Regions from separate parts of the Jeotgalicoccus huakuii genome, predicted to be linked through region 3. Evidence: riboswitches for the same ligand, from Rfam matches in the RefSeq annotation. Region 3 holds a riboswitch; each other region holds the start of a gene.
The links. A riboswitch is a leader RNA that binds a small molecule or an ion and turns the genes downstream of it on or off. The one in region 3 is predicted to bind thiamine pyrophosphate.

Region 1 (2,204 bases), on a different contig from region 3:
TGGAATACGTAGCTTGAAGCATTTGGTATATCTAAATAATCTGCTTTTACAGGTGTATGAATGACTTTAGGAATCAATCCGCCCATCACATTTAGTAAGGTGCTTTTACCGGAGCCAGAAGGACCGACAAGTAACACCTTTTCCCCTTTCTTAACACTTATATTGATGTTTGAAAATAATAGCTGCTCTGTCTCAGGGAATTTGAGTTTAAGGTTTTCGATATTTATATCAGTCATATTAAAAACCATCAGACGAATCGCTTTGTTTTTTACCAACATATTTTAAGACACCGGTCCCTTTTACACCTTCATAGAGTTTATGACCTAACCATCCGGCGACGATTGCGCCACTGATAATTCTGAAGATAAGCATCAGCATTAGGTTCCAAGTTTCTAAATGACCAAGGTAGCCATAATACCAATCAAGCGGAATTGTTGATAAGGCTGCTGCTACACCTGCGAGTACAGCTACATATAACTTAGTACTGTTATATCTATAGAGTAAGAAAATGATCTCACATGCCAGTCCTTGGAGTAGTCCATACATGATTAAGACGATATCGAACTGTAACAGAACGATCGTTTCTCCAGAAGCTGCTGCAAATTCTGCAAGTAAAGCGACACCCGGTTTTCTAATAATTAAATAAGCTACAATTGCAGCAATGAACCACATACCATAGACCAATTCATTGATGTGTAAACCAAGGGGCTGCAAGACGGTATATACACCATCCCAGAGAGAATAAAGTACTGCAAAAACTAAGGCGATGACAACTGTGATCAATACGTCTGTCAAAGTTAAAACATTGCTGTTTTTCATAGAATAAACCTCCGTGATTTTTACAAATAAAAAAACACACCACTAACGGAATGGTGTGCATATAAAAATATGCCACTTCCCTACGCTAGTATGATCTAGATCAGGTGATAAGGGTGATTCTCAGCCTTTACAGGCACCCCTAGTGGTGGTGATTTCAATATTTGATTATCTCAATCATAGTACACTTACACATTTTTGTGAAGTTAATTTGTAACAGTCACGCCGTGATTCGTACTTTCGTATAGGGTGACTTTAATTAAATCATCTTGCGGCTTTAAAATTTTGTTAAATTCATCTCTGATCCATAGTGCGATATTTTCCGCAGTAGTATTCATATTTACTAGCGTCTCATTTAATATCTGCCCATCTAAAAGCGGCCGGATTTTATTGTGGTATAAGGCGTCAATAGCCATAAAGTCAGTCGCTAAACCGGACTCATCAATTGGTGAGTTCACATCAACCGTCAATCTATAGGTGTGGTTGAGTAAATCTTTATACTGTGTTTTGGAAAAAAAGATTCGATTATCACAAGTGAATGTGTAATGGAGATGAATGGTGACCTGTTCTTTCTTATAGGCAAAATTGCTTGGTGCTTGTATATGACTCAGTGTTGACATAGTTTTCATCCTTTACTCATTAAAGAGTGCCTTAGATATGTTTAGGGCTCTTAACATTGCTGTTTTTTTATAGTTATGGTCTTCGCTCTTAATCAGTATATCATTCACTGTTTTAACACCTTCTACAATGTAATCTCCCTTGTTTAGCATAATACACTCTGCTCTTGCACCTGCGACAACATCAGATATTTCTGAACGTGTTGGGATACCGTTCTTAATCAGAGATTCTAATACTTGAGTTGCCCAAATCATTGGAATGTGTGCAGCCTCACATATCCATAATAGTTCTTCTTGAATTTCACTCAAGCGTTCATAGCCGATTTCTACAGCGAGGTCTCCACGAGCGAGCATGACACCAAAAGGTCTGTGTGAAGCGGCTTCGGCTATGATATTAGGGAATTCTTTTATGGCTTCTACAGTTTCGATTTTAGCAATAATAGGCATGTCTTTATTGTCATCAGGGAGCTTATCCTGTAATACCGATTCGATAAAAGCCATATCCTCTTTTGATTTAACGAAGGAAAAAGCGATCAAATCGGCATGTTGGCTAGCAAAATCTAAGTCTACTAAATCTTTTTCTGTTAAGACGTTTAAATCGATATCTACATCTGGGAAATTAATGCCTTTCTCTGTCTTAATTTTAACGCCATTTTCTTTAGTTACTTTAGTCACTTTTAAAATTAGGCCTGAGTCAAGAACCTCTGTTACCTTAGCCTCAACTTGACCGTCGTCAATCTTAATCAGTTGCCCAACATCAATATTTTTAAG
Region 2 (2,204 bases), on a different contig from region 3:
ATTTGCCTGGGCACTCGTACCATTAATGTTTGATTTACCGGCGTCATTAATGGCGATTTTAACCGGCTTTGTCTTAATCGGTGTATTTGCTTCAACCTTAAGACGTAGTTTCTCAAATCCGAAATATACGATGAGCGTTATTTTTACATTTATTATCGCAGCGTCTGGAGTGACTTATTTTTATATTAGTGCACCCATATGGGCGATGTTAATTGGCACATTGGTTGCGAAATTCATTGAGGACTAAAATTTGATTCAAATCATTCAATATAGTGTATGTTGTTAATCAAAAAGACTGGAAATATTGATTTGTTTATACTATAGTAAAATGTATTGAATATTTGCCGACATAGTTTAATGGTAGAACACAGCCATGGTAAGGCTGCAATACGAGTTCGATTCTCGTTGTCGGCTGTCTTATACCAACTCAAAATTGAGTTGGTCTTTTTTATGGTTACTTATTTGCATTACTTCTAGCTTATGGGTAGTCTAATAACTAAGCATGGACAATGGAGGTTAATATGACAACGCTCACTTTACAAGAAGCCATATTTAATGTAAGCAATTTAAGAAATCAAATTACTAAAGAATACGAGAAGTTCAGTACAGAATTTCGGGTGCCGATCGCGGTGAATAATGAGAAGATTGATAACGATGATAAGGTCGTTAAAGTAAATGAGACCTTAGAGAAAATTAAGGATTTAAAGACAGACTTAATCACTTTGAAAACAGCAATCCATTTGAAAAATACAACAGGCGAATTATCAGTGGATGGCCATGTAATGACAGCATCAGCGACTTTGGAATCATTGAAGATTGAACGTGATATCATCAATAATATTTCATCAAATATAAACTTTGGTTACGGCAGAGAACGTGTAAAGACGATTTCTGGTGTCGGTATTGTTGAAGAAGGTATTGTTAATGAGGACGCAGTTAGAGATTACCTAGAATCACTAGAGAAAAGTGTGCATAAGAAATCCATGCTAATTGATAAATTTAACAGTAGCGAAACGATTGAAGTCACTTTGAAGACGATATAAGTTTTATTGGTAAAAAGAGACCGATTCCTAATCGAAAAATTGATGGATTACTTTTTACGACTTACTTATCTTTTACGATTTAAGAATACGGACACGAATGATGGAAATCATAGTGATTATTATCTCTTTTGATGGAGGATTTTCCTCAAAAACTTCTGGATGCAAAGTTTTGCCTTTAAGACCATCCTTAAATCAAATAATAAGACTAGGGGTGCACTGATGTGCTGAGAGATGAAATTCGACCCTTTGAACCTGTAGGTTAGGACCTGCGTTAGGGAAGTCTGTGTCGATAAACTTTGGCAACATGGTATTTATAGGCCCGGACCTCTCATAAGGTTCGGGTTTTTATCTTGTTTAGTCAAAAGGAGGAATCGATATGTTTACAGATCGATTATGGACACGTGTAGAAGGAATTTGGAAGTCGTATTTAAATCATCCTTTTGTGATGGGCTTGGGGGATGGATCTCTTGAAATTGATAAGTTTCAGCATTGGTTAAAACAGGATTATGTGTATTTAGTCGAATATGCACGGTTAATGGCGATTGGTGCAGAGAAGGCACCGGATTTAGATACAATGAATTTATTTGCTGAGTTGTTACATGGTACGTTGTTCGGCGAGATGGAGCTTCATAGAAGTTTTTCAAAACGATTTGGAATTTCAGAGGATGCGCTATTAGAAACTGAGGCGGCTAGTGAAAATACAGCATATACCTCATACATGTTGAATCACGCACAGCGTGGTGATGCAGCTGTTGTAGCTGCATGCTTATTGACTTGTGCATGGTCTTATAACTTTATAGGAAATCACTTAAAGAATAATTATAACCATGAGAATAATCCATATAAAGAATGGGTGGATATGTATTCAGACACAGAGTTTACTGCATTAAATAATACTGCAATGAAGCTGATGAATCGTCTAGCAGAGGGTAAACCTGAGCGCGAACTGCTTGTTTTAGAAGAAATTGTGGTGAAGACAAGTAAGTACGAGTATATGTTTTGGGAGATGTGTGAAAATAAATCTAATTGGGATGTTTTACAAGGCGAGAAATGACTAGGAAATTAATTATTCATAATAATAAGTTTTCTAAAATGTTAAGGGTCTGTAAAACATGTGTATTCCATAATTTCTTTGGGGTAAGGTAGGACTAACATCACGAT
Region 3 (2,204 bases):
GCTTCGCGGTCGGTCATTGATGTCACCAGATTCCATCCCATGCGTCCTTTTGTTATGTGTTGCAGTGTGAGTAACTGTCTTGCTGTGGTAAATGGGTTATTAAATGTACCTGAAATAGTTGAAACAAGTCCAACGTTATCTGTGACTTTACTCATAGCAGTTAATGCAATCATTGGGTCAAAATAACTCGCTGGTAATTCTGTTGGACTATCTGCGGGGAAGGCTTGTGAATCTGCGAAAAATACGGCATCAAATTTTCCGCGTTCTGCAATTTTTGCCAGATTTTCATAATATTCAATTGTCGTGAATTCATTGACACTCGAATCGTCTTCTAACCATGCTGCCTGATGGTGACCCACACCATACAATAAAATTCCTATATTTAACTGTTTAGAATTATTCATAATATATACCGCCTAGTTCATAGTAAGTCCGCCGTCTACCGTGATGTTTTGCCCTGTAACCCCATCTGCTGCCTCAGAACAAAGATAAACAACCATATTAGCAACGTCTTGTGGGGTTGTTACTTTTCTCAATGGTGTGGACTGTGCGATTAAATCAAATACTTCTGGTGTTGTGACTGCACTTGCGTCTGTTGTTTTCAGTAAACCGCCAGAAACAACATTTGCTCGGATACCATATTGTCCAAGTTCTGCTGCAACGTTTCTGGTGAACCCAATTAAAGCAGCTTTTGCAGTGGTGTACTCGTGATATGGTACTACAGGATTTTGATATAGATTAGTTCCAATACTAATAATTGCACCGTCTTTACGTTCTAAAAACTGTGGTATTACACTTTGTGATACGTTGAATGCAGCTTTTAGTGTCCCGTCTAACTGTTGCTCGTAATCTTTATAAGTCAAATCTTTGAATGATTTTTGAGCGGTTGGATCAAATTTAAAGTTAACGAGTGCATTGTTTACAACAACATCAATCTGTCCGAAATGTTCAGTTCCTTTTTTAACTAACTGCTCAACTGCTTCACGGTCTGTAATGTCCGCTTGAATCGCAATGGCTTGTGCTCCAATTTCGTTTTTTAACTTCTCTGATTCTTCTTTACTGTTGTTGTAGTTAATTATGACATTAAAACCTTTTTCACTTAGTGCTTTTACGATATAGCTACCAAGTCCTCTTCCACTTCCCGTTACTAAAACTGTCCTTGTCAAATAAATCACTCCTATAATTTTTTAGAATAAAAAAATACGCAGCCTTCATAGGAAAGTTACGTACCGAGAGTAAATTATATGCCCGCAAAGACATAGATATACAACTGTATCGATGTAACACTTTCCTACGCCAGTTTTAACTGGATCAGGTTCAAAGGGTCTGAGGTTACCCTCATCTCAGTTTATAAAAACGCCCCTAGTGCGAATCTATTCTATTTAACATCATTGTATTACTTTACGAAGATACGTCAAGTAAATCACAAATTATGTGAATTGGAACAAACACAATTCAAATTCAATTCTGTAACTGTACTGCTATCTAGTTCTTATATGATTGAGTAAATGTTAAAAGATAGTTATCAGTATAATTAAAATATAATTTTATTTGCAATATTTAACTTTTTAGAGTAACTTGAAGTTATTGATTGGAAAATTAAATAGTTAAGACCACTGGAAGTGTCTTTGAAAAAGGCTGAGATTAAAGTGTAGACTTTGGGATTCCGGGAACCTGATACAGTTCATACTGGCGTAGGAAAGTGGCGAAAGTAATATGTGTTGATGCATACTTGCGCTGTTTTTCTATATAGAAAAACAGCGCTTTTTTATATTAAGGGGTGACATAATGCTTATTGCAATTACACATTTTAAGATATTAATTTCCAAGGACATTGTTCATTTCAATACGATTTCATCCTGTATCGATTATCTTTTACTTCGTACACCCATGTCCGACAACGAGTTATCATCTTTCCTTTGTCAGCTTATTCAATCAGGTTTCCCTAAAGAAAAAATCATCATTCATACTTCGACTAAATTGCTGGAATCTTTTCGTTTAACTGCCATCCACTTTAGAGAAAACGATCCAACTGCATTAACGTATAAAAAAGAACATCCGGATATTTCAGTCAGCATGTCTGCTCATTCACCTGAATCTGTCAAGAAAGCACAGGACAATCATCTCGACTTTGTATTATACGGCCATATATTTGAATCGAGTTCAAAGAAATTTTTGCCACCGCGTACACATCAAGAAGTACG
Region 4 (2,204 bases), on a different contig from region 3:
CCGTTCTCCTTGCTTTATACCTGTACAGAGCAATGACGGATGTGGTGGATACAAGATTTTCTGTAATCTCTCCTTATCACTGGTTGTCTCGTATAGAAGCCTATGGTATAGAATCATCTGGACTATGGCTCATGCCATTCTCAATCGTCATTCTATTAGTGGCCTTAAGTTACGTATTGTTTTACAAGCGTGATTTAGGAAGCGGTTATTTTAATATCGATAAAAAACCGAAGGAAAGAAAAATCTCAAGCTACTTTAGATTAGCCTTCATCAATAGTAAGGTCTTGATGATGTCATGGATAGTGGGTCTCTTTATAGTTGGTTTATCTTACGGTTCTATTTTTGGAGATCTTGATCAAGTCATCGGTCAAAATGATATGCTTAAAGCCGCATTTGAAGGTCAAGATGGCACCATGTTTTTTATAAATTTACTATTTATAATCTCTGCACTAATTGCGACGGTACCTGCCTTAATGGTGAATGGTAGATTTTTAATAGAAGAAAAATCAGGACGTTTAGAGATGATGAACGCGGCGACGTTAAATAATAGAATTTCACTTACAACGGCATATTTAATACACTGGTTTTACGCGAACTTAGTGGGTATTTTGAGTTATTTACTGACCTTAGTTGGAATGTATTTAGCTAGTATTAATGTGACAGGACTAGAGCTCACAGAAGTCGATTACATTAAAGGACTTATTAATTACAGTGCTGCAATGGTATTTATTATAGGAGTCTCTTCATTACTCATTGGTATATATGCTAGACTTCATATATTTGTCTGGATATATCTGGCATATATATTCTTGGTTAATTATTTAGGAAGTTTGATTGACTTAAATGAAAACTTCTTAAAACTGAGTCCATTTTATTACTTGAGCGATGTTCCTATAGAAGGTTTAGATGAGTTAGCAGTTGTAATTGTTACAAGTCTAGGTATTGTGATGATGCTTATCGGTTTAATATGTATAAGGAAACGGAATCTTCTTTGACACTAAAGTACAATGTGATACAATACATTTAAATAACATTTACCACTAGGGGCGCCAATTGGCTGAGATAGTGAAAACTTGTCCCTTTTTACCTGATCCAGGTTATGCTGGCGGAGGGAAGTGCGAATAAAATGAATACAGCATTCGTTTTGATAAGCCCACTTCTTTTCAGGAAGTGGGCTTATTTTTTAGGAGGAATCTAATAATGACTTTACCAACTGCGTTAACAATAGCTGGAACTGATCCAACAGGTGGGGCAGGTGTCCCTGCTGATATCAAGGCATTCTCATCAAGAGATGTATACGGCATGGCTGTTATCACCTCACTTGTTGCACAAAATACATTAGGCGTTCAGGATGTCTATAACGTACCGATAGATTTTATCGAAAAGGAACTTAAGAGTGTTTTTGATGATCAAGTGCCAAAAGCAATGAAAACGGGCATGATTGCTGAAGCGGATATGATGACCTTAATTGCAAAATACATAAGAGAATATGATATTCCTTATGTCATGGATCCTGTGATGATTGCAACAAGTGGGGACCGTTTGATGACCGCAGCATCGATGGATACGCTCATCAATACACTCATTCCGCTCGCTGATATTGTGACACCAAATCTACATGAGGCAGAGGCAATTACAGGACAGAAGATAGAAAACACATCAGATATAGAACATGCTTTAAAATTCATCGTTGATGAAATGGGGGCCAAAAGTGTCATTATTAAAGGTGGTCACTTAGACGGCGATGCGACAGACTATATGTATGATGGGGAGCGTATTACGACACTATCTAGTGAAAGAATCGACACAGATCAAACACATGGTACAGGATGTACATTTTCAGCGGTACTTACTGCAGAGCTCGCTAAGGGTAATACTAAGGAAGATGCGTTTAAAACAGCGAAGGCGTATATAACAGATGCTATTAAACATGCACCTGGTATCGGGCAAGGTAGTGGGCCGGTAAATCATTTTTCATATAAAGGAGAATAACAATGATTGAACTCTTAAGACGCATTAATCCACTCGTTCTATGTATTACCAATGATGTAGTAAAACCATTCACTGCAAATAGCCTACTTGCACTCGGTGCATCACCAATTATGAGTGGCGAGAAGAAGGAGATGGCTGACATAATTAAGCATAGTGGCGCTGTACTCATCAACATAGGAACTTGTAGTGAAGATAAAATCGAACTCTATGAA

Region 1: linked by a shared signal. The riboswitch ahead of V6E76_RS05110 (ECF transporter S component) and the one ahead of V6E76_RS07065 (3-oxoacyl-ACP reductase) in region 3 are both predicted to bind thiamine pyrophosphate.
Region 2: linked by a shared signal. The riboswitch ahead of tenA (thiaminase II) and the one ahead of V6E76_RS07065 (3-oxoacyl-ACP reductase) in region 3 are both predicted to bind thiamine pyrophosphate.
Region 4: linked by a shared signal. The riboswitch ahead of thiD (bifunctional hydroxymethylpyrimidine kinase/phosphomethylpyrimidine kinase) and the one ahead of V6E76_RS07065 (3-oxoacyl-ACP reductase) in region 3 are both predicted to bind thiamine pyrophosphate.

What each region holds. Positions count from the first base shown of each region.
Region 1 is NZ_JAVIYN010000007.1:43,755-45,958, forward strand. Features, by position in the region: gene V6E76_RS05105 (ABC transporter ATP-binding protein) at 1-278, opposite strand, end outside; gene V6E76_RS05110 (ECF transporter S component) at 238-819, opposite strand; TPP riboswitch at 880-970, opposite strand; gene V6E76_RS05115 (6-pyruvoyl trahydropterin synthase family protein) at 1,023-1,436, opposite strand; gene V6E76_RS05120 (pyruvate kinase) at 1,449-2,204, opposite strand, start outside.
Region 2 is NZ_JAVIYN010000003.1:107,952-110,155, reverse strand. Features, by position in the region: gene V6E76_RS02530 (benzoate/H(+) symporter BenE family transporter) at 1-247, shown strand, start outside; tRNA gene V6E76_RS02525 (tRNA-Thr) at 344-414, shown strand; gene V6E76_RS02520 (hypothetical protein) at 522-1,043, shown strand; TPP riboswitch at 1,241-1,338, shown strand; gene tenA (thiaminase II) at 1,420-2,097, shown strand.
Region 3 is NZ_JAVIYN010000011.1:39,573-41,776, forward strand. Features, by position in the region: gene V6E76_RS07060 (NtaA/DmoA family FMN-dependent monooxygenase) at 1-404, opposite strand, end outside; gene V6E76_RS07065 (3-oxoacyl-ACP reductase) at 417-1,166, opposite strand; TPP riboswitch at 1,272-1,374, opposite strand; TPP riboswitch at 1,609-1,718, shown strand; gene V6E76_RS07070 (thiamine phosphate synthase) at 1,891-2,204, shown strand, end outside.
Region 4 is NZ_JAVIYN010000003.1:20,355-22,558, reverse strand. Features, by position in the region: gene V6E76_RS02050 (ABC transporter permease) at 1-995, shown strand, start outside; TPP riboswitch at 1,033-1,131, shown strand; gene thiD (bifunctional hydroxymethylpyrimidine kinase/phosphomethylpyrimidine kinase) at 1,198-1,992, shown strand; gene thiM (hydroxyethylthiazole kinase) at 1,995-2,204, shown strand, end outside.